DNA from 2 places in the Pseudomonas sp. 20-5 genome. Region 2 is predicted to be linked to the other one. Evidence: riboswitches for the same ligand, from Rfam matches in the RefSeq annotation. Region 2 holds a riboswitch; the other holds the start of a gene.
The links. Region 2 has a riboswitch for cobalamin ahead of AC1RB9_RS10460 (TonB-dependent receptor). Riboswitches for the same ligand answer to the same signal wherever they lie in the genome.

Region 1 (11,867 bases), 2.0 Mb from region 2:
GGTCCAGGCCTGCTCGGGGATCGCCGGCAGCGGAAACGGCCAGGGCGCGATGCCGGTGGACAGGTCCAGCCAGTCCGCCAGCGGAATGTCGTAGCGGCGCGCCGCCTCGCGCAACCGCCCTCCGTGTTCAAGCATGCAGCCACCCCATGGCCCAGAGTCCGGCCAGCACCAGCAGCCAGAGCAGCACGCCCTGGCGCACCAGCGCCAGGGCCCGATAGATGTCGCGGCCCTGCGGCTGCGGGCCGCTGCCGAGGAGCGGCCGCTGGTGCAGCTCGCCGTGGTAGATCGCCGCGCCGCCCAGGGAAACCCCCAGCGCACCGGCGCCGGCGGCCATCACCGGGCCGGCGTTGGGGCTGTCCCATTGCGGCGCCTGCTCGCGCCAGCAGCGCAGGGCCTGGCGGGTGTCACCGAGCAGCGCGTAGGTCAGCGCCACCAGCCGCGCCGGCAGGTAGTTGAGGATGTCGTCGATCTTCGCCGCGGCCCAGCCGAAGCGCTCGAAGCGCGCGTTGCGGTAGCCCCACATCGCGTCCAGGGTATTGCTCAGGCGATACAGCACCACCCCCGGCGCGCCGGCCACGGCGAACCAGAACAGGGCGGCGTAAACCGCGTCGCTGCCGTTCTCCAGTACCGATTCGGTGGCCGCGCGGGCGACCCCGGCCTGGTCCAGTTCGCGGGTATCGCGGCTGACCAGGTAGCCGACACGTCGCCGCGCCTCGTCCAGGTCGCCGGCGCGCAAGGCCAGCGCCACCGGTTCGGCGTGCTCGCCGAGGCTGCGCAGGCCGAGCGCGGCGTACAGCGCCAGGGCCTGGACCAGCCAGCCGAGGTAGGGAAGTTCAGCGAGCGCCCAGGCCAGCAGGGTCAGCGGCAGTACCGCGAGGACCCAGGCGGTCACCCCGTGGCTGCGCCAGCCGACCCCGGGATCACCCTCGCCGGCCAGGCGCGAGCGGTTGAAACGGCGCTCCAGGCGCTCGGCCAGGCGGCCGAAGGCGACCAGCGGGTGCCAGCCCTGCGGCTCGCCGAAGCGCGCATCCAGCGCCACGCCGAGGATACCCAGCAGTGCGCTCATGCTCGCTCGCCCCAACGGTTCTGGTAGACCAGCTCGGCCAGCGGACGCGGTTCGCTCCAACCCTCCAGCGCCAGCATCGGCGCCGGGTAGAACTCCGCCACCGGGCCCAGGCAGAGCACCGCCACCGCCTCGCTGCCGGGCGGCAGGCCGAGCAACTCGCCCAGCGCGGCCGGATCGAACAACGATACCCAGCCCATCCCCAGGCCCTCGGCGCGACTGGCCAGCCAGAGGTTCTGGATCGCGCAGGCGAGCGACGCCAGGTCCATCTGCGGCAGGGTCCGGCGACCGAACACATGGCGTTCGCGGTCGTCCATCAGGGCGGCGACCAGCAGTTCGGCGCAATCCAGCACGCCCTCGACCTTGAGCCGCATGAACTCGTCGGAGCGCTCGCCGAGGGCTTCGGCGGTACGTCCGCGTTCCTCCTCGACCAGCCCGTGGATGGCCCGGCGCAACGCCGGCTCGGTGATACGGATGAAGCGCCAGGGTTGCATCAGGCCGACGCTGGGCGCCTGGTGCGCGGCCTCCAGCAGCCGCGCGAGCAGCTCCGGCGCCACGCTGCCGCCGCTGAAGTGGCGCATGTCGCGGCGCTCGGCGATGGCCCGGTAGACGGCGGCGCGTTCCGTGGCGCTGAAGGCGTGAGAAGAATCGGACATGTCAGTCGGCGTCTCGCGCGGGCGCCAGCAACGCGGCGGCGGCCTGCGGGTTGGAAGGCAGGTAGAAATGGATATAGGAAGCCGTCAGCCGGCCAAGACGGAACACCGCCTCCGCCGTGTTCCGGCCGTTCGGGCAGACGCCACGGGCCAGAGGCTCGACGGCGCAGTCGAGGGTCGAGTGATGGAAGGTATGCCCGCGCAGCCGCCCTTCCGGCAGCTCGACCTCCTGCAAGGCCAGGGCGGTCAGGCGCTTCTGCAGGCGCGCCCGGCCCGGCAGCAGGCCGAGCAGTTCGCCGCGCTCGCCGTCGGCGTCTTCCAGGCAGTCGAGCAGGTAGAGCATGCCGCCGCACTCGGCCAGCAGCGGCTTGCCGGCGGCATGGTGGGCTCGGATCGCCTCGGCCATGGCGCGATTGCCCTGCAGGCGCCCCAGGTGCAGTTCGGGATAGCCGCCCGGCAGGTACAGGCTGTCCACGGCGGGCAACGCCTGGTCCTGCAGCGGCGAGAAGAACGCCAGCTCGGCGCCGAGTTCGCGCAGCAGGTCGAGATTGGCCTGGTAGAGGAAGGCGAACGAGGCGTCGCGGGCCACGCCGATGCGCACGCCTTCCAGGCTGCGTTGCAGCGGCGCCGGAGCGGGCACCTCGAAGGTCACCGGCTCCGGCAGGTCGGTCTCGGCGCTGGCCCGCAAGGCATCGGCGGCGGCGTCCAGGCGCGCATCGAGATCGGCCAGTTCCTCGGCCTGGACCAGGCCCAGGTGGCGGCTCGGCAGTTCGAATTCGGCCGAGCGCGGCAGGCCGCCGAACCAGCGCATGCCAGGCGGCAGGCAATCGCGCAGGATGTCGCTGTGGCGTTGGCTGCCGACGCGGTTGCCGAGCACTCCGGAAAACGGCAGGTCCGGCTGGAAATGCGCCAGGCCGTAGGCCAGCGCGCCGAAGGTCTGGGCCATCGCCGCGCCGTTGATCACCCCCAGCACCGGCACGCCGAAACGCCGCGCCAGGTCTGCCGCCGAGGGGTTGCCATCGAACAGGCCCATCACCCCTTCGATGAGGATCAGGTCGGCCTCGCCGGCGGCCCGCGCCAGCAGGCGTCGCGCTTCGGCCTCGCCGACCATCCACAGGTCGAGCTGGTAGACCGGCGCGCCGGAGGCGCGGGCGAGGATCATCGGGTCGAGGAAATCCGGCCCGCACTTGAACACCCGTACCCGCCGCCCCTGGCGCGCATGCAGGCGGGCCAGGGCGGCGGTGACGGTGGTCTTGCCCTGGCCGGAGGCCGGGGCGGCGATCAGCAGGGCCGGACAGCGTGCCTGGGTCATGGGCGAAGCGTCTCCGCGCATGGCGCCGGCATCAGAATTCCACTCCTTTCTGCGCCTTGATCCCGGCCTTGAACGCGTGCTTGACCAGGCTCATCTCGGTCACCGTGTCGGCGGCCTCGACCATCCCCGGCTGCGCGCCGCGGCCGGTCACCACCACATGCTGCATGGCCGGGCGCGCCTGGATGTCGGCGAGGACCCTGTCCAGTTCCAGGTAGCCGTGCTTGAGGGCGATGTTCAATTCGTCCAGCACCACCAGGCCCACGTCCGGGTCGGCCAGCAATTGCGCGGCGACCTTCCAGGCTGCCTCGGCCTTGGCGATGTCGCGCTGGCGGTCCTGGGTCTCCCAGGTGAAGCCCTCGCCCATCACGTGGTAGCTGACTTCCTCGGGGAAGCGCCGGAAGAAGGCTTCCTCGCCGGTGCTGGCGGCGCCCTTGATGAACTGCACGACACCGACCTTCATGCCATGGCCCAGGGCCCGCGCGACCATGCCGAAGGCCGAGCTGCTCTTGCCCTTGCCGTTGCCGCTATGCACCAGGAGCACGCCGCGTTCGTCGCGGGCCTGGGCGATCTTCTCGTCGACCACGGCCTTCTTGCGCTCCATCCGCTCGCGGTGGCGCTGGTCCTTCTCAGGGGATTCGTTCATCGTCGATCACTCCTTGCGGCGACGCGGCCGCGCCGTCGCCTCGTTCATTCGAAATACCCGGCCTCACAGAGCCTGGTAGCGCACGCTGAGGTAGACCGCCTGGCCAGGCTGGTTGTAGCCATACGCGGTTTCGTAGTCGGCACCGAACAGGTTGGCGATCCGGCCCTGCAGGCGCCATTCGTCGTTCAGCCGGTACTCGCTGCGCAGGTCGAGGGTGGCGTAGCCGCCCAGGCGCACCTCGTTGGCCGGGTCATCATAGCGTCGGCCTTCGGCGTGCACGCTGGCGCCCAGCGAAAGACGCTCGAAGCGCCGGTCCAGTTCCAGGTTGAACATCCGCTGCGCCCGGCGCGGCAGTTCGTTGCCGTCGTTGACGCCGCCGGAACGGTTTTGCGGGTCGAGGAAGGTCGCGTTGGCGTTCCAGTCCCAGCCCAGCCACTGGCTGCCGAGGACCAGTTCGACGCCACGGATGCGCGCTTCGTCGATGTTGAACGGCACATAAAGCCCCTGACGGGTTGTATAGGTGATCAGCGAGTCGATGTCCGTACGATAGGCATTCACCGCCCAGTGCCCCCAGTCGTGCGTACCGCTGAGACCGACCTCCAGGCTGCGCGAAGTCTCGGCGTCCAGGTCGGGATTGCCGTAGTCGGGGAGGTAGAGTTCGTTGAAGGTCGGCGCCTTGAACGCCGTCCCGTAGCTGACGGTGAAGCGCAGCGCGTCGCTCAGCGCGTAGCCCCAGGCGGCGCTGCCGGTGTCGTGCACGCCGAACTGCTGGTTGTCGTCGCGGCGCAGGCTCAGTTGCCAATCCTGGCGACCGTACCGGCCGAGGTACTGGGCGAACCAGCCTTTGTTCAGCCGCGAGTCGACGCTGAAGGCTTCGCTGCTGCTGATCTCGTCCTTCTGCCAGTCGTAGCCGAGGGTCAGCACATGGCCTTCGGCCAGGGTCAGGTCGTTCTGCCAGGACAGGCTGTCGCGACGGGTATCGAAGCGCGAGTAGAAACGGCCATCCTGATAGGCATCGGCCTTCTCCTCGCTGCGCCCTGCCTGGAGGGTCACCAGCCAGGGATCGAGCGGAGTGAAGCGGGCACGGCCGCCGACCAGGTTCTGCTCGCCGTCGGCGTTGGTATTGAAACCAGAGTTGCCGAAAACCTGGTCATAGTCGTTGTGCGACTTGGCCCTGAGCAGCGTGCCGTCGAGTTCCAGGCCATTGTCGAAGCGATAGCCGCCGCGCAGGTTGCCGGACAGGTTGCGGTAGCCGTCTCGGTCTGGCTCATAGCCCGCAGTACTGGCGCGCTTGGTGTTGATCCCCGCCGTATCGAAACTGCTCACCCCGAGGCTGTACCAGCCGTTGCCAGCGCCGCCGCTGACCCCGGCGCTGCCCTCCAGGGTGTGATGGGTGCCGTAACCGGCGGAGAAGAACGGCTTGGCGCCCTGGCCGTCGCCGCGCCGGGTGAAGATCTGGATCACCCCGCCGATGGCCTCCGAGCCGTACAGGCTGGAACGCGGCCCGCGGACCACCTCGATGCGCTCGATCAGCTCCACCGGCAAGTCCTGGAACGCGGTGAGGCCAGCGCTGGCCGAGCCGACCTTGATGCCGTCGATCAGCACCAGCACATGGTCGGACTCGGTGCCGCGCAGGAACAGCGTGGTGTTCTTGCCGAAACCGCCGTTGTTCGCCAGCGACACGCCGGGTACCTGGCGCAACAGCTCCGGCACGCTGCGCGCCTGGCTGCGCTCGATATCCTCGCGGTCGATGACGCTCACCGCCGCCAGGCTCTGGGAAGCGGTCTGGGCGGTACGGGTGGCGGTCACCACCTGGTCGGCAAGGCTGACCGGTTCGGCCAGGCTCAGGGAAGACGCGCCGCACAGCGCCACGGCTGCCGGGGTCAGGAAAACTCTGTTCATGCTCTGCGCTGCTCCGTCGCTCTCACCCGCGCGACCTGGGTTGAGGCAGACGGAGGACGAAGCGACGGCAGGAGACGTCCGACAGCGCCCTCCGCGATGCCGTGGGTGCGTCAGGCCGGTCTCCGGGCTCGCGAGCGAAGCGCTGGACGCTTCCAGCCGCGCCTTCCCATGCCGGAGCACAGTGGTCATCGAGCGGCTGTCTGATTCGCCTACCGTTGCGGGGGCAGCGCTGGCCTGGTTCCGACGGAACGCACCAGCTTCCCTGTTTCACCCCTTGCGGGGCACCTGTCGCAAGGCGCGCAGCTTAGTGGTTCGGGGCTTGCGCGGTCAATGTGGGCGGCCACCGCAGAACTAGCGCCCGGCTCCGGGGAGCGGGTCCGTGCGCAGCGCCGTCCCGGCCGGAGCATGGCTGCGGCACCACTGCCGCCAGGTGGCCTGCAACTGCACCAGCGCGGCGCCGGCCAGCTCGCCGCGTTCGCTGCCGGCCAGCGGGCTGGCGGCCAGGGCCTTGAGCAGGCGCGCGGTCGGCGGGTCGAGGGCGTGTTCACGCTCGGCCCGCGGGCCATCGCCCAGCAGCGCCAGGCGCAGGCGCCGCAGGTAACGGTCGCGGGCCTGCGCCAGGGACGCCGGGACCTCCTCCAGGCACTGCCGCAGGTAGAGCAGCTCGTCGCCGAAGTCGAGTCCCATCAGGCCGTCCGACCAGGGCTGGCGGCGCCCCTCCGGCAAACGGTCGTAGCGCTGCGCCAGGCGGATCAGGCGATCCGCGGTGCGCCCGCCGAACCAGGCCTCGGCCTGCGCCGGCGAGCGCAGGGTGAGCCGCGCCAGGTCGCCGAGGGTGGCCTGCAGCATGCGCCGGTAATGGCGTTCGCCCGGCCGCAGGCTGACCAGGTTGAACACCAGCACGGCGAAGGCCACCCCGAGCACCGTCGACAGGGCGTTGTTAAGGAAGTGCGCGAGGTCGTAGCTCATGCTGTTGCTCGGCGCGACGTTCTTCACGAAGAAGATGCAGAACGGCGAGGCGATCCCGGCCAGGCTCGCCCGGTTCACGCACAGCGCGGCGAAGAACAGCGGTACGCCCAGGCCCAGGCAAAGCAGCGGGAAGCCGTCCACGCCGGGCAGGTAGAACAGTGCGACGAAGCCGGCCAGCGGGATCGACAGGAGAATCCCGCGAAGGAAGTTCAGGCCGGCCTGGGCCGGGTTGTCGCGGCTGGCGAAGAGACTCAGCACCACGCCGGTGATCGACACCGCGCCCAACCCGCTCGGCCAGGCGCTGGCCAGCCAGAACGCGGCTACGCAGAGGAACGCCAGGGCGCTGCGCAGGCCGAACAGCACGCCGCGCTCGATGTCCCGGTGCCAGGCGATGGCGCCCGGCGCCTGGCGGGTGGGCGCGCCATAGACCAGCGCCTCGACGCTGCGCCCGGCCGCCCTCGCCTCGCCGAGCAGGCGTTCGAGGCAGACCAGGCACAGGTGCAACTGTCCGTGCGCCGCGTCCAGCGCCAGGCGCAAGCGCTGCCGGCAGGCCTCGAACTCGGCCTGGCGGCCCTCGCGCAACAGTGCCTCGAGTTCTTCCAGCCAGGGCTGCAAGGCGTGCGCGCTGGCCGGATCGAGCAGCCTCCGCTCGCGAGCCACCTTGCGCGCCGCGCGCAGCAGGCCGAGCAGGTCGAGGCCAAGCACGCGCAAGGCCTGGGAACGGGCGCGGCCGAGCGCGCCCTCGAACCAGGCGTGGTCGCGCTGGGCGTCCGCCGCGGCGATCCGCCCCAGCGCCGCAAGCAGCTCGCCGCGTTCGTCGGCGCCGCGCAGCTCCGCCGCGGCCGCCTGCAAGCCGGCCTCCCAGGCCGCCTTGCCCTGGTTCGCCAACTGGCGTTCCAGGCGCCGCGGCCAGAGCAGCACATTCACCAGCGCCGCGCAGAGGATGCCCAGGCCGATCTCCGAGCAGCGGGCCACCGCCTGGTCGAACACCGTCGCCGGATCGGCGCTGGCCGGCAGGGCGACGATCGCCGCGGTGTAGCCGGCCAGGACGAAACCGTAGGACGCATGGTTGTGCAGCAGCGACGCGCCGGCGGTGCAGAACGCCAGCCAGAGCGCCATCAGCAGGAGGAAGGGCAGCGATGCCTGGCCATAGAGCGCGACCATGCCGATGGACACCAGCGCACCGGCGCAGGTGCCGATCAGGCGGAACATGCCCTTGGCCAGGACCATGCCGCTATAGGGCTGGCTGACCACGAACACCGTCATCAATGCCCATTGCGGCTGCTCCAGCTCCAGGCTGAAGGCCAGGTACAGGGCCAACCCGCCGGCCAGCAGGGCCTTCACGGCGAACTGCAGTTCGTGCAGGCGCGGGCACAGCAGCACCTGCACCAGGTCGGAGGAAAAGAAGGAAGGCTTGGCCATCGCGGACGCCCCGAAATACATGAGCGAGCGAATTATTAGCAAGCTAATTTCTATTGTCCAGCCTCTCCGCGAACTTTCCGGAAGAGCGTTTCGCCCTGCGAAACATGCGCCACGGAGGCCCACTGGAGCCGACCAACACGCCTGCGCAGAAGGCGCCAACTGGCAGCAGCACGCGCCAAGCGTTCGTATACAATATCCCGCACGTATCCCATGCCATGCAGGTTGTCCCGCTTGCCTCTCTCCATGCTCAACGCCCCTAACCTGGGCATCGCCCCTTCGGCCTCCGAGATCATCGCCAAGCACCTGCGCGAAGCGATCATCGCCGGGCATTTCGCCGAGGACGAACCGATCCGCCAGGACGACATCGCGCAACTCTTCAATGTCAGCAAGATTCCCGTCCGCGAGGCCCTCAAGCGCCTGGAGGCGGAAGGCCTGGTGCTGTTCCAGCGCAACAAGGGCGCGGTGGTGACGCGTATTTCCGAACCGGAACTGGCGCAGATGTTCGAAGTGCGGGTGCTGCTCGAGGCGCAGGCGATCCGCCTGGCGGTGCCGAACATGAACGAGACCACCTTCGCCCGCGCCGAGGCGATCTGCGCCGACTTCGTCGGCGAAGACAACGTCGGCCGCTGGGCCGAACTCAACTGGCAACTGCACGCCTGCCTCTACGAACCGGCACAGCGGCCGTTCCTGGTCAACCTGATCCGCTCCATCCACGACAAGCTGGAACGTTACCTGCGCATGCAGATGAGCCTGTCCGAAGGCAAGCAGCGCGCCGACCAGGAACACCGCGAGATCGTCGCCGCCTGTCGCGCCGGCGATGCCGAACGGGCCGCGGCACTGATCGAGGCACATATCGTCGGGGTCTGCCGGACCCTCTACGAACACCTGCCGAACCGCCCGGCCAGCACCTGAGCCGGGCCATCCCGGCTATGCCGCTTTCGTCATCCGCCTGAGTGAAAACCCTCAAGCGCCCCGCCCCGCCGAAACGCCACCCTGTGGCGCATTCCCCGGCACAGGCGAGGGCCACCATGCAACGCATCCGCATCATCGATTCGCATACCGGCGGCGAGCCCACCCGCCTGGTCATCGGCGGTTTTCCCGATCTCGGCCAGGGCGACATGGCCGAGCGCCGGCGCCTGCTCGGCGAGCGCCATGACGCCTGGCGCGCCGCCTGCATCCTCGAACCGCGCGGCAGCGACGTACTGGTCGGCGCCCTGCTCTGCGCACCGGTCGATCCCGAAGCCTGTGCCGGAGTGATCTTCTTCAACAACAGTGGCTACCTCGGCATGTGCGGCCACGGCACCATCGGCCTGGTCGCCTCGCTGGCACACCTCGGGCGGATCGGTCCCGGCGTGCACCGCATCGAGACGCCGGTCGGCGAGGTCGAGGCGACCCTCCACGAGGACGGCTCGGTCAGCGTGCGCAACGTGCCGGCCTACCGCTACCGTCGCCAGGTCAGCGTCGAAGTGCCCGGCATCGGCCGGGTCAGCGGCGACATCGCCTGGGGCGGCAACTGGTTCTTCCTGGTCGCCGGACACGGCCAGCGCATCGCCGGCGACAACCTCGACGCCCTCACCGCCTACACCGTCGCCGTCCAGCAGGCGCTGGAAGACCAGGGCATCCGCGGCGAGGACGGCGGCGCCATCGATCACATCGAACTGTTCGCCGACGATCCCCACGCCGACAGCCGCAACTTCGTGCTCTGCCCCGGCAAGGCCTACGACCGCTCGCCCTGCGGCACCGGCACCAGCGCCAAGCTGGCCTGCCTGGCCGCCGACGGCAAGCTGCTGCCCGGCCAGCCCTGGCGCCAGGCGAGCGTGATCGGCAGCCAGTTCGAGGGGCGTTACGAATGGCTCGACGGCCAGCCCGGCGGGCCCATCGTGCCGACCATCCGCGGCCGCGCCCACGTCAGCGCGGAAGCCACCCTGCTGCTGGCGGACGACGATCCGTTCGCCTGGGGCATCCGCCGGTGAACGCCGAGGTCATCGTGGTCGGCGCCGGCATCGTCGGCAGCGCCTGCGCCCATGAACTGGCGCGTCGCGGCCTCGACGTACTGGTGCTGGACAGCCGCCGCGGCGGTGCCACCGCGGTGGGCATGGGCCATCTGGTGGCGATGGACGACAACCCGGCCGAACTGGCCCTCAGCGACTACTCGACCCAGGCCTGGCGCGCCTGGGCGGCGGAGTTGCCGGAGGATTGCGCCTATCGCGGCTGTGGCACCCTCTGGCTGGCCGCCGATGCCAGCGAACTCGCCGAGGCCGAACGCAAGCGCCAGGCGCTGCAAGCCGCCGGCGTTGCCTGCCGGATGCTTGGCGCCGCGCGCCTGTACGCCCTCGAACCGGCCCTGCGGCCGGGCCTGGCCGGCGCCCTGGAGGTGTCCGGCGACGGCATCCTCTACGCGCCCAACGCCGCGCGCTGGCTGCTCGACCAGGCCGGGCCGCGCCTGCGACGGCTGTACGCCGAAGTCAGCGAAGTGGACGGCAGCCGCCTGCGCCTGGCCGACGGCCGCTGGCTGAGCGCCGAGGCGCTGGTGCTGGCCAACGGCATCCATGCCGGCGAGCTGTGCGCGGAGCTGCCGATCCGCCCGAAGAAAGGCCACCTGCTGATCACCGACCGCTATCCCGGCACCCTCCGCCATCAACTGGTGGAACTCGGCTATGTCAGCAGCGCCCATGCCAGCAGCGGTACCTCGGTAGCCTTCAACGCCCAGCCGCGCCCCACCGGGCAGGTCTTCCTCGGCTCCTCGCGGCAGTTCGACACGCTCGACCCGCAGGTGGAAGGCCCGGTGCTGGCGCGCATGCTGCGGCGTGCCCTGGACTACCTGCCGGGGCTCGCCGGCCTCAATGCGATCCGCGCCTGGACCGGCTTCCGCGCCGCCACTCCGGACGGCCTGCCGCTGCTTGGCGAGCACCCGGCGCAGCCGGGCCTGTGGCTGGCGGTCGGCCACGAGGGCCTGGGCGTGACCACCGCGCCGGGCAGCGCGCGCCTGCTCGCCGCCCAGTTGTTCGGCGAAACGCCGCCGCTGGATGCCACGCCTTATCTGCCGCAACGCTTCCTCTCCAGCTCCGGGAGTGCCCGTCCATGATCGAACTGTTCATCGACCGGCGTCCGCTGCGGGTCGCCGTCGGTACCAGCGTGGCGGCCGCCCTCGCCCTCGGCGGCGACGGCTGCTCCCGCAGCGCGGTCGGCGGCGGGCGGCGCGCGCCGTTCTGCGGCATGGGCGCGTGCCAGGAATGCCGGGTATTGATCGACGGTCGGCGACGCCTGGCCTGCCAGACCGTCTGCCAATCCGGCATGCGCGTGGAGACCCAGGCATGAGCGCCGACTACGACCTGCTGATCGTCGGTGCCGGCCCCGCCGGCCTGGCCGCAGCGCTGGCCGCCGCGCCGAGCGGCGCGCGCATCGCCCTGGTCGACGACAACCCGGCCGCCGGCGGACAGATCTGGCGCGACGGCCCGCGTGCCAGCCTGCCGCCGCGTGCCCATCAGATGCGTCAACGCCTGGCCGGGCAGGCCAATGTCGAGCACTTCCCGGCGACCCGGGTGGTCGCCTGCGGTCCCGGCAGGCGCCTGTTGCTGGAAGACCCGCAACGTGGCTGGCAGGTCGGCTACCGACGCCTGGTCCTCTGCACCGGCGCCCGCGAACTGCTGCTGCCTTTTCCCGGCTGGACCCTCCCCGGCGTCACCGGCGCCGGCGGCCTGCAGGCGTTGGCCAAGGGCGGCCTGCCACTGGCCGGCCAGCGCCTGGTGGTGGCTGGCTCCGGCCCGCTGCTGCTGGCCAGCGCCGCCAGCGCCAGCCAGTGCGGGGCGCGCCTGCTGCGCGTCGCCGAACAGGCGCCGGCGAGAACCCTGGCCGCCTTCGCCGTACGCCTCCCGCGCTGGCCCGGCAAGCTGTGGCAGGCCG
Region 2 (11,867 bases):
AGAACCCCGGGACGGGCGCGTTATAGTCGCGACGACGAAACCAACGAGTGGGAAGACCTGACGCACGATGGGCAGCCGAGACTGGATCGACCTGGCCCGCGACGCCGAGACCGGGATCGAGACCCTGCGCGCCCATTTCGAGGGCCACGCCTACGATCCGCACTGGCACGATAGCTACCTGATCGGCTACACCGAGATCGGCGTGCAGCAATTCAACTGTCGCCGACGCCGACACGACAGCACCGCCGGCCAGGTATTCCTGGTCGAACCGGGGGAGATCCACGACGGTTGCGCGCCGATCGCCGGCGGCTTCACCTACTCGATGCTGTACCTGCAGCCGGACTGGCTGCGGCGCGAACTGCGGGCGACCTTCGACGATGCGCCCAGCGACCCCGGCTTCCACGCCAACCTCACCGAAGACCCGCGCCTGACCCTGGCCATCGCCCAGGCCTTCCGCGTCCTGCATGGCCGCGAGCTGCGACTGCTGCGGCAGACCGCCCTGGAGCTGGTGCTGGAGCGGCTGCGCGTGCACCTCGGCTGGCGCGAGGCGAAGCCATTCGATCCACGCCTGCCGCTGGTGGCGCAGAAAGCCCGCGACTACCTGCATGCGCACTTCTACCAGGACATCGGCCTGGACGAGCTGGCCAGCGCCTGCGGCACCGACCGCTTCCGCCTGAACCGTGCATTCAAGGCCGCCTACGGCTTGCCACCCTACGCCTACCTGGTCCAGTTGCGGCTGGCCAAGGCGCGGCAGATGCTCGCTGTCGGCGGGCAACCGGCGGACCTCGCCAGCGCCCTCGGCTTCGCCGACCAGAGCCATCTCGGCCGCTGGTTCCGGCGCGCCTACGGGATGACTCCGGCGGCCTACCGCCGGCAGTGCACCCAGCTTCCAGACTGAGGCCCGGCGCGTCGCCAGGATGAAGGCTCCCCCGCCACAGGAGCCCGTCCATGCAATCCCTCGTGCCCTTCCTGCTGTTCGCCGTCGTCGCCTCGATCACCCCCGGACCGACCAACATCCTGGTCCTGAGCAACAGCCAGCGCCACGGCCTGGCCGCCGCCTGGCCGATCGTGCTCGGCGCCTGCGCGGCGGTGGCGGCGCTGATCCTGCTGCTCGGGCTCGGCCTGGGCGAGTTGCTGCGACGCCATCCGCTGCTCCAGCAGGGGCTCGCCTGGCTCGGCGTCGGCTGGCTCAGCTACCTGGCCTGGAGCCTGTTCCGCAGCGCGGGCGGCATCGACGGCGCGGAGCCGCCGCGGCGCCTCGGCGTGCTCGGCGGCGCGGCGTTGCAACTGGTCAATCCCAAGGCCTGGATGATGGCCCTCGCCGCGCTGGCACTGTTCGCCGGGGAAGGCGCCGGACAGGCCGGGCGGATCGGCCTGCTGGCATTGCTGTTCTTCCTGGTTTCGCTGCCGTGCCTGGCCAGTTGGGCCTTGCTCGGCGTCGGCAGCGCGCGGCTGCTGCGCTCGCCGTCGCTGATGAAACGCTTCAACCAAGGCATGGCGCTGTTGTTGCTGGCATCGGCCTGGGCCGCCCTGCTGCTCTGAGGCGGTCCGGTAGCTTCCTGACAAACCTGTGGGTTGGTACGCCGGGCCCGGGTTGGCTATGGTGGGACGATCCGTAGCCATGGCGCGGTCGCCGTCAGCACGCCGCGCAAGGAACCTCCATGTTGAAACCCGACATCACTGCCTTCTTCGACCCGGCCACCTCCACCTACAGCTACGTGGTGCGCGACCCGTCCAGCCGCGCCTGCGCCATCGTCGACCCGGTGCTCGACTACGACCCGGCCGCCGGGCGCACCAGCCATGCCAGCGCCGAACGCCTGATCGCCCATGTTCGCCAGCACGACCTGCAGGTGGAATGGCTGCTGGAGACCCACGTGCACGCCGACCACCTGTCGGCGGCCATCTTCCTGCAGCGCGAACTGGGCGGGTGCCTGGCCATCGGCGCGCGAATCACCCAGGTCCAGGCGAAATTCTCCGGCCTGTTCAACCTCGGCGAGGCGTTCCCGGTGGACGGCCGCCAGTTCGAGCACCTGTTCGAGGACGGCGAGTCGTTCCGCATCGGCGCCCTGGAATGCCGCGCGCTGCATACCCCGGGGCATACCCCGGCGTGCATGACCTACCTGGTCGGCGACAGCGCCTTCGTCGGCGATACCCTGTTCATGCCCGACTACGGCACCGCCCGCTGCGATTTCCCCGGCGGCGACGCGCGCCAGCTGTATCGCTCGATCCAGCGCCTGTTCGCGCTACCCGACGCGACCCGCCTGTTCATGTGCCACGACTACACGGCTCCCGGCCGCGACGAGCACCGCTGCGAAACCAGCGTCGGCGAGCAGCGCCGGCACAACGTGCACGTCCGCGAAGGCGTCGACGAGGAGGCGTTCGTCGCCATGCGCCAGCAGCGCGATGCCACCCTCGGCATGCCAACCCTGATGCTGCCGGCGATCCAGGTCAACATGCGCGGCGGCAACCTGCCGCCGGTGGAAGGCAACGGGGTGCGTTACCTGAAGATCCCGCTGGATCTGTTCTGATCAGCTGCGGCGACGCAGCAGGAGAATGAAGAACAGCCCGCCGATGGCCGCGGTGGCGATGCCGATGGGCAGGTCCTGGGGGGCGATCAGGGTACGCGCGGCGACATCCATCCAGACCAGGAACAGCGCGCCGAGCAGGGCGCACACCGGCAGCAGTCGGCGGTGCTCGGCACCCACCAGCAGGCGCGCGGCGTGCGGCAGCATGAGACCGACGAAGCCGATGGCGCCGCTCACCGAGACCAGCACGCCGGTCAGCAGCGAGCAGCAGACGAAGACCCACAGGCGTACGCGACGGGCGTCCAGGCCGAGGGTCACGGCGGTCTGTTCGCCGGCCATCAGCGCGTTCAGCGCACGGCCCAGCCCGAGCAGTACCAGCAGGCCGCCGGCCACGCACAGCGCCGGCAGCCAGATCAACGACCAGCGCGCCAGGCCGAGGCCGCCGAGCATCCAGAACAGCACAGAGGAGGCGGCGCGGTGGTCGCCGAGGAACAGCAGCAGGTTGGCCAGCGCCAGGAGCACGAACGACACCGCGACCCCCGCCAGCAACAGCCGGTCGCTGCCCAGGCGGCCGCCGCGACTGGCCACGCCGAGCACCAGCAGCATGCTGCCGAGGGCGCCGAGGAAGGCCGCCAGCGGCAGGGTCAGCAGGCCGATCACCTCGCCGATGTAGAGCACCACCAACACCGCGCCGAGGGTCGCGCCGGAGGTGGCGCCGAGCAGGTGCGGATCGGCCAGCGGATTGCGCGTGACCGCCTGCAGGGCCGCTCCCACCAACGCCAGGCCGGCGCCGACGCAGGCGCCGAGCAGTACCCGCGGGGCGCGGATCAGCCAGACGATGTGCTCCTGGCCGGCGCTCCAGGCGCCGGGCTCCGCCGCCACGCCGAACAGGCGCTGGAGGACGATGCGGCCGACCAGGCCGCTGTCCAGTCGCGCCGGACCGAAGCCGAGGGCGACCACGCAGGACAGGCCGAGCAACATGACCAGGCTGCCCAGCAACAGGCAATAGGCGCGAGGGCTGCGGAACAGGGTCATGGACGTGGCGCCCGAGGGTGGAGGCCGGCGACCAGGGTTTCTATCGCCGCGGCGTTGCCGATGCCCGGCGTGGCCTGGTTATAGGGCAGGACGATGAAGCGTCGCTCGCGGATCGCGGTCAGGCTGCGCAGCGCCGGGTTCTCTTCGAGGAAGCGCTGCTTCTGCGCGGCGCTGGTCTCGCCGTAGTCGACGATGACGATGACCTGCGGATCGCGGGCGACCACGCTTTCCCAGTTGACCTGGGTCCAACTGGCCGCCACGTCGTCGGTCACGCTGCGGCCGCCGGCGGCCTCGATCAGCGCCTGCGGCATGCCCAGGCGGCCAGAGGTGAAGGGGCGGTCCTCGCCGCTGTCGTAGAGGAACACCCGCGGCGCCTCGGTGTTCGCCGGGATGCCGGCGCGGGCGCGCTCGATGCGTGCCTGGAGGCTGGCGACCAGGCGCTCGGCGCGCGGTTCGACGTCGAAGATCCGTCCCAGGTTGCGCAGGTCGCGGTACAGCTCGTCGAGGCTGGCGCGGCGCGGCTCGCCGATCTGCGCGCAGGATTCGCTCAGCTCGTAGACCTTCACCCCCAGCGGCTCCAGGCTGGCCGGAGTGAGGTCGCCGCCGACGCGCATGCCGTAGCCCCAACCGGCGAAGAAGAAGTCGGCGTCGACATCGAGCAGGGTTTCCGCCGTGGGGTAGCGCGCCACCAGCTCGGGCAGCGGCTTGAGCGCGGCGATCAATCCGGGATCGGCATTCTTCCACCAGCCGCTGATGCCGGTATAGCCGACCATGCGCGTCTGCAGACCGAGGGCGACCATCATCTCGGTGAGGTTGATGTCGTGGCTGACTGCGCGCGACGGCGCGCGCTCGAACGTCACTTCGCGCTCGCAGCTGCGCACGCTGAGCGGGTAGCGCTCGGCCAGCGCGGCATCGGCGCAGGCGAGCAGGGCGCAGAGCAGCAGGTGGTGCAGGATCGGGTGCTTCATGCTTGGGTAATCCAGGTCAGGCGCGGGTGGTCGGCGAGGGGGTGGCGGTCGACCAGGGCGCGGACGCCGAACACCCGCCACAGCAGGTCGGCGTCGAGCACCTCGGTCGGCGTGCCCTGGGCGACGATGCGGCCGCCGTCGAGCACGTAGAGGCGGTCGCAGAAGGCCGCCGCCAGGTTGAGGTCGTGGAAGCTCGCCAGGGTGCTCAGGCCGAGGCTGCGCAGCAGGCGCAGAAGCTCCAGCTGGTAGCGCGGGTCGAGGTGGTTGGTCGGTTCGTCGAGGATCAGCAGGCGCGGCTCCTGAACCAGCGCGCGAGCCAGCAGGGCGCGCTGCTTCTCGCCACCGGAGAGGCTGGCGAAGGGGCTCGCGGCACGCCCTTCGAGACCGACCTGGAGCAGCGCCTGGCGGACTCGCTGGCGGTCGTCCGCGCCGTGGCCGTCGAACAGGCCCTTGTGCGGCGTGCGGCCCATGGCGACCACGTCCTCGACGGCAAGGCCGAAGTCCTCGGGGAACTCCTGCAACACCACCGCGATACGCCGGGCGGCCCAGCGCGGCGGCTGGCGCCAGAGGTCGTCGCCGTCGAGCACCACCCGGCCGCGCTGCGGTCGCGCATAGCGGAAGGCGCAGCGCAGCAGGCTGGTCTTGCCGCTGCCGTTGGGGCCGATCAGGCCGACGAAACTGCCGGCCGGGACTTCCAGATGCACGCCGCGCAGCAACTCGGTGGAGGCGTCGGGCGACCAGTGCAGGGCATCGAGGTGAAGGGACGACATGGCTACTCGCAGGTCCGGTGGTTCAGCAGAGACGATTGCCGCGGCGCCGGCTTCAGAAACTGAAGTCGGCGGTGACGTTGAACGAGCGTGGCTGGCCCATGATCCATTGCTGGCCGTTGTTGTTGTCAGCCAGGGCGTACTGGCGGTCGAACAGGTTGTACAGCTCAAGGCCGAGGGTCAGGTCCGGCCGTACCCGCCAGCCCAGGTTGGCGTCGACCACCGTGTAGCCGGGCAGGCTGGCCTGGTTGGCGGCGTCGGCGTAGCGCCGGTCGACGTAGCGCAGCCCGGCGCCGACGCGCAGGGTCTCGGCGAAGGACTTGTCCAGCCAGAGGTTGGCGGTGCGCCGTGGCACGTTCCTGGGGCGGTTGCCGTTGCGCGAGTAGGTCTGCCCGTCGATCGTTTCGTCGAAGTCGTCGTATTCGGCACGCACCAGCGCGGCGTTCGCCGACAGCCGCCAGTCCTGGGCCAGGTTCAGTTCCAGGCTGGCCTCCAGGCCGTCCGAACTCTGCTGGCCGACCTGCTGCGCGTCGTGCGGCGGCAGCGGGTTGGCGCTGAGCAGCTTCTTCTTGACGATATGGTAGGCGGCCAGGGTCCATTCGCCGCGACCGTCCGGGAACAGCTGCTTGAGGCCGACCTCGGTCTGCTTCGAGTGGGTCAGGTCCATCTGCTGCTGGGCCGCGTTGAGGGTGATCAGGTTGCTCACACCGTCCTCGCTGGTGGAGTACTGGCCGTACAGCGACAGTTCCGGGGTCAGCGCGAAGACCATCCCGGCGCGCCAGTTGCCGCCCTGCAGGCTGCGGTCGCTGCGGGTGCCGGCGCGCAGGTCGTCGCGGTCGATATGGTTCTGGTCGCGGCGCACCCCGGTCACCAGCGACAGGCGCTCGTTGAGCTGCAGGCGGTTCTCGGCGAACAGGGCGAAGGTGCGGGTCTGGCTGCGCGAGTGCGGCCGGTAGGGCGAGCGGCTTTCGAAGTAGCCGGGCGCGGGATGCCAGGGGTCGATGTAGTCGCCGCCGACATCGGTATAGGGCGAGTTGTTGCTCAGGCGGAAGCGGATGCGGTTGTACTCGGCGCCGACCAGGGTGCGGCTGTCGAGGCCGAACAGGGCGTGCTGGAAGGCGAAGGTCTGGCGGTCGCCGATCTGCTCCTGCTCGTGGCTGATGCGCAGGTAGTCCCTGCGCAACAGCTCTTCGCGCGGGACGTCCCATTCGTAGGTTTCGGCGTTGCGCCAGTGGCGGCGGGCCTTGATGTAGTACAACTGGTTGCTCGCGGTGACGCTGTCGGAAAGGCTCCAGTCGCTGGTCAGGCGGGTCCACTGGTCGTTGTAGCGCTGCACGTCGTTGCGCACGTTGTAGTTCTTCTCGCGCAGGCGCTTGTGGTACTTGCCGCCGACCAGCGGGGTGCCGAAGTCGTTCATCGGCTCCTGGTCGCCATAGTCGTGGGCGAGGGTGAAGGCCAGATCGTCGCTGGCCTGCCAGCGCAGCGCCGCGCTGATGCCCAGGTTGCGCGAGTCGCCACGGTCGATCCAGCCGTGGCTCTGCTGCTGGTTCAGGTTGAGCCGGTAGCTGAGGCTGTCGGTCAGCGAGCCGCCGCTGTCCAGGGCCAACTGGCGGTTGTCGTAGGAGCCGTAGCCGAGGCGCAGGTGGTTGCGGATCTCGCCGGCGAAAGGCTTCTTCGGCACCACGTTGATCACCGCGCCGGTGGCGCCTTCGCCGTACAGCACCGAGGCCGGGCCGCGGATCACGTCGATGCGCTCGACCATCCACGGATCGCTGGGGAAGTTCACCGTGCCCATGCCGGTGTACAGGCGCGTGCCGTCGAACAGTTGCATCACCGATGCGTGGCCGCTGAAGCCGCGCGCCGAGAGGCCGGTACCGCCATCTCCTGGGGTGCCGATGAAGCTGATGCCGGGGCTGCGGGTGACGGCGGCCTGGACGCTGGGGTTGTTGCGCCGGCGAACTTCCTCGCCGCTGATGCTGCTGGTGCTCGCCGGGGTGTCCAGGGCGCTGAGGCCCAGGCGCGAACCGGCACTGACCGGCGTGGCGAGATCGATGTGGTCGAGTTCGGCGGGGTCCTGGCGAACGCTGACCAACTGGCTGGGCAGGGCGAGGGCGGCTTCCTCGGTTTCGGCGAGGGCGGGCGGTACCAGCAGCAGGCTGGTGGATAGGCCGAGGGCGAAAGGCTCGGTGCGCAAACGGCTGAAGCGGGGCATGGGCGTTCCATCTCATGACCGGGCAGGACGGAACGCGCAGGAAATCGCAGGCGCGACAGCGCCTCGAACAACCGGCTCGCTCCCGCCCACCGCGGGTGTGCCAACAGGGCGTTGCAGGCCGGTCTCCGGGCTTGCGAGGGTCGTGAAATCCTCGCCTTCCCATGCTGGAGCACAGTGGCCTGAAGAGGATTTCGCTCGCTTACCGTTGCGGGGGCAGCGCCGGACTGATCACTGAAGTGACGCACCGGCTTCCCGTTTCACCTCCTGCGCGGCGGCAGGAGGCACCTGGAACGGGCCGGATGGGAACATCCGCACCGTTTCCAGTCAAGCCTTGAACGATCTGGATTGAATAAAATGTTATACTATAACAATTCGCTTGTGCAGTCTTTCTTCGCCGGACCCCACGCCCTGGCGCAGCTTCCCGGGTCATCACATTTTCTTCACGCCGGCCTGCTATGCTGCCGGCCTTCCTTGGGGAGTAGCCTGCCGTCACCCGTTGACGGCGCGCTGGTCAACATTCTTGGCAACCCGCCATGGCCAGCGCATCCAACCGGATTGGTGAGACCAACGACATTCCTGCGCCAAAGCCGGGCCGCGGGGTCATGTCGTTGACTCATGCCCGGCTGGAGTATCCGCGTGAATCCCGTTTCCCTGATCTTCCTCGCCTTCGCCATGTCCACCGATGCCTTCGCCGCGGCCATCGGCAAGGGCTCCAGCCTGGATCGGCCGCGCCTGTCGGAGGCGCTGCGCACCGGGATAATCTTCGGCGTGATCGAGGCCATCACCCCTCTGGTCGGCTGGCTGCTTGGCCAGGCCGCCAGCCAGTTCGTCGCCGACTGGGACCACTGGATCGCCTTCGTCCTGCTGGTGCTGCTCGGCCTGCACATGATCCACAACGGCCTGCGCGCGGATCATGCGACGGAACAGGAAAAGCCCGGCCAGCATTCGTTCTGGATTCTCGCGGTGACGGCGCTGGCCACCAGCATCGACGCGCTGGCGGTGGGCGTCGGCCTGGCCTTCGTCGACGTCAACATCTTCCTCGCCGCTGGCGCCATCGGCCTGGCCACCATGACCATGGTCACCCTCGGCACCATGCTCGGCCGGGCGCTCGGCGCAGTGACCGGCAAGCGCGCGGAGATGGTCGGCGGGGTGGTGCTGATCCTGGTCGGTGCGACCATTCTCTACGAGCATCTCTGCGCGGCGTGAGCGGCGCCGGAGACGGGGCGGGACAGGTCGCGGCGAGTGGGTGGGCGTTCGCTTCAGGCGCTTTCCCAATCGCGGATTGCCGCCAGCAGCGCCTCGCCGTCGGCGAACTCGCGGTCCGCCGGCGGCAGCGCCGGACGTGCCAGGACCAGCACCGGCAGGCCCATTTCCCGCGCCACCTGGAGCTTCGGCTCGGTGGCCTGGCTACCGCTGTTCTTGCTCACCAGCACGTCGCAGGCGAGGCGCTCGAACAACGCCCGTTCGCCATCCAGGCTGAACGGCCCGCGCGCGCCGATCACCTCGGCGCGCGGCGCGGCCGGCTGGCCTTGCAGGCAGCGCACGGTCCAGTGCTGGTGCGGCGGGACCTGGCCGAGATGCTCCAGCGGTTCGCGGCCGAGGGTGAACAGCGGACGGCGGAAGGGTGCGAGGGCGGCGATCAGCTCGCGCCAGTCGGCTACCTCGCGCCAGTCGTCGCCGGGCCCGGCCTGCCAGCCGGGCCGGCGCAGCGCCCAGCAGGGCACTCCGGCCAGTCGCGCGGCGCGCACGGCGTTCTGGCTGATCCGTGCGGCGTAGGGGTGGGTGGCGTCCACCAGCAGGTCGAAGCCCTGCTCGTCGATGAACGCCGCCAGCCCTTCGGCGCCGCCGTAGCCGCCGACCCGGACCCGGCAGGCCAGGTCGCCGGGCACCTTGCCCAGCCCGGCGAGGCTGTAGAGATGCGCCGGACCGAGCCGGCGGGCGAGGGCCAGGGCCTCACCGATCCCGCCGAGCAGCAACAGGCGCTTCATCGGCGCTCCTCGCAGGCCTGGCCGACCAGGTTGCCCTGGCGGTCGATGGCGAAGACTTCCAGCGCCACCTCGGTGGGCACGATGCCGCGGGCGAAGCGCAGGGCGTGGGCGCAGACCGCATCGCCCAGGGCCACGCCTTCGGCGTGTGCCTGGGCCAGCGCCTGCTGGCTGGTGTTGGCGGCGCGCATGCTGTCCTGTAGCGCGGTGCTGGCACCGAGCGCGGCGGCCCAGCCGGCCAATTGCGGCAGGTCGATACTGGAGTGGCGGCTGTGCAGGTCGAGGTGGCCGCCGGCGAGCTTGCTGATCTTGCCGAAGCCGCCGCACAGGCTGAGTTTTTCCACCGGTGCCTTGCGCAGGTGCTTGAGCACCGCGCCGGCGAAGTCGCCCATCTCGATCAGGGCGATCTCCGGCAGTGCATAGCGCCGGCGCATGGCGTCCTCGCTGGCGTTGCCGGTACAGGCGGCGATGTGACGGACGCCGTTGGCGCGAGCGACATCGATGCCCTGATGGATCGAGGCGATATAGGCCGAGCAGGAGAACGGCCGGACGATGCCGCTGGTGCCGAGGATCGACAGCCCGCCGAGGATGCCCAGGCGCGGGTTCATGGTCTTCAGCGCCAGCTCGGCGCCGCCCTCCACGCCGATGGCGACCTCGAAGCCGCCGGCGTAGCCCCGTTCGGCGGCGAGCTGGGCGAGGTGGCGTTCGATCATCTGTCGCGGCACCGGATTGATCGCCGGCTCGCCGACCGCCAGGGTCAGCCCCGGGCGGGTCACCGTACCGACCCCGGGGCCGGCATGGAAGCGCACGCCAGGCTCGGCGCTCAGGCGCACCCGGGCGAACACCAGGGCGCCATGGGTGACGTCGGGATCGTCGCCGGCATCCTTGAGGGTGCCGGCTTCCGCGCCGTTTTCCCAGGCGCGGCAGAATTCCAGGCGCATCAGCACCTGCTGGCCCTTGGGCAGGACGATCTGCACCGCGTCGCTGATCGTGCCGCCCAGCAGCAGGCGCGCCGCCGCCAGGCTGGTGGCGGTGGCGCAACTGCCGGTGGTGTAGCCGCTGCGCAACGGCGCGGGCTGCTCGGGGGTTTCCTCACGCATCGCGGGGAGGCTTCCTGGCGGCGGGCTTGCGCAATTCCAGCAGGGTGATCGGCAAGGCCTGGCTCCAGGTGTCGAAACCGCCCAGCGGTCGCGCGTGGGCGACGCCGAGGCGGGTGAGGTCGCCACCCAGGCGTTGCTGCCAGTCGAGCAGCACCCGTTCGCTCTGCAGGGTGACCGCGTTGGCGAGCAGGCGGCCGCCGGGCCGCAGGCGCTCCCAGCAGGTTTCCAGCACGCCCTCGGCGGTGACTCCGCCGCCGATGAAGATGGCGTCCGGCTCGGGCAGTTCCAGCAGCGCCTCCGGGGCGCTGCCGGCGACCAGGTGCAGGGTCGGTACGCCGAGGGCGTCGCGGTTGTGGCGGATATGTTCCTGGCGCTCGTCGTTGGCTTCGATGGCGATCGCCCGGCAACTGGGGTGCGCGCGCATCCATTCGATGCCGATGGAGCCGCAACCGGCACCGACGTCCCAGAGCAGCTCGCCGGGGCAGGGCGCCAGGCGCGCCAGGGTCACGGCGCGGACGTCGCGCTTGGTCAACTGGCCGTCGTGACGATAGGCTTCGTCGGCCAGGCCCGGGGTCAGCGGCAGGCGCACGGCGCCGGCGCCGGCGCGGCATTCCACCGCCACCAGGTTGAGATCGGCGGCGCGCGGCAGCGACCAGTCGCCGGCGAGGCCGTCGAGACGGCGCTCGAGCGGCCCGCCGAGGTGTTCCAGCACGCTCAGGCGACTGGCGCCGAAGCCACGGGCGTTCAACAGGCGGGCGATGGCGGCCGGGCTGTCGCCGTCGTTGCTCAGGACCAGCAGGCGCCGGCCGTCGTGGACCTGTGCCTGCAGCGCCGCCAGCGGGCGCGCCACCAGCGACAGGCAGGCGACCTCCTGCAGGGCCCAGCCGAGGCGGGCGGCGGCCAGCGAGAGGGAGGAGGGCGCCGGCAGGACCCGCAGTTCGGTCGCCGGCAGTTGCCGGGCGAGACTGGCGCCGACGCCGAACAGCATCGGGTCGCCGCTGGCCAGCACGCAGGTCGGCTGGCCGCGCCGGGCCAGCAATGGTTCCAGGGAGAACGGCGTCGGCCAGGTTTCGCGGGCGGCGCCGATGCACGGCGGCAGCAGTTCCAGCTGGCGCGCCGCGCCGACGATCCGGCTGGCTTGTAGCAGGGCACGCCGGGCCTGCTTGCCGAGGCCGGGATAACCGTCCTCGCCGATGCCCACCAGGGTCAGCCAGGGCGGCGTCGAGTCTGCCGATGACACGGTTCCGATACTCCTGAAATGCGTCTGTGAAGGGC

Region 1: another riboswitch for cobalamin. It lies ahead of btuB (TonB-dependent vitamin B12 receptor); the one in region 2 lies ahead of AC1RB9_RS10460 (TonB-dependent receptor).

The regions. Positions count from the first base shown of each region.
Region 1 covers NZ_CM165584.1:4,179,424-4,191,290, forward strand. Annotated here, with positions in the region: gene cobD (threonine-phosphate decarboxylase CobD) at 1-135, opposite strand, end outside; gene cbiB (adenosylcobinamide-phosphate synthase CbiB) at 128-1,066, opposite strand; gene bluB (5,6-dimethylbenzimidazole synthase) at 1,063-1,719, opposite strand; gene AC1RB9_RS19220 (cobyrinic acid a,c-diamide synthase CobB) at 1,721-3,028, opposite strand; gene cobO (cob(I)yrinic acid a,c-diamide adenosyltransferase) at 3,060-3,671, opposite strand; gene btuB (TonB-dependent vitamin B12 receptor) at 3,735-5,573, opposite strand; cobalamin riboswitch at 5,670-5,877, opposite strand; gene AC1RB9_RS19235 (FUSC family protein) at 5,925-7,964, opposite strand; gene AC1RB9_RS19240 (GntR family transcriptional regulator) at 8,208-8,876, shown strand; gene AC1RB9_RS19245 (4-hydroxyproline epimerase) at 8,993-9,937, shown strand; gene lhpB (D-hydroxyproline dehydrogenase subunit beta LhpB) at 9,934-11,049, shown strand; gene AC1RB9_RS19255 ((2Fe-2S)-binding protein) at 11,046-11,282, shown strand; gene AC1RB9_RS19260 (NAD(P)/FAD-dependent oxidoreductase) at 11,279-11,867, shown strand, end outside.
Region 2 covers NZ_CM165584.1:2,223,970-2,235,836, forward strand. Annotated here, with positions in the region: gene AC1RB9_RS10430 (AraC family transcriptional regulator) at 68-898, shown strand; gene AC1RB9_RS10435 (LysE family translocator) at 949-1,542, shown strand; gene AC1RB9_RS10440 (MBL fold metallo-hydrolase) at 1,662-2,528, shown strand; gene AC1RB9_RS10445 (FecCD family ABC transporter permease) at 2,529-3,560, opposite strand; gene AC1RB9_RS10450 (ABC transporter substrate-binding protein) at 3,557-4,528, opposite strand; gene AC1RB9_RS10455 (ABC transporter ATP-binding protein) at 4,525-5,298, opposite strand; gene AC1RB9_RS10460 (TonB-dependent receptor) at 5,351-7,507, opposite strand; cobalamin riboswitch at 7,607-7,811, opposite strand; yybP-ykoY riboswitch at 7,969-8,137, shown strand; gene mntP (manganese efflux pump MntP) at 8,144-8,713, shown strand; gene AC1RB9_RS10470 (cobalt-precorrin-6A reductase) at 8,767-9,495, opposite strand; gene AC1RB9_RS10475 (cobalt-precorrin-5B (C(1))-methyltransferase) at 9,492-10,592, opposite strand; gene cbiE (precorrin-6y C5,15-methyltransferase (decarboxylating) subunit CbiE) at 10,585-11,832, opposite strand.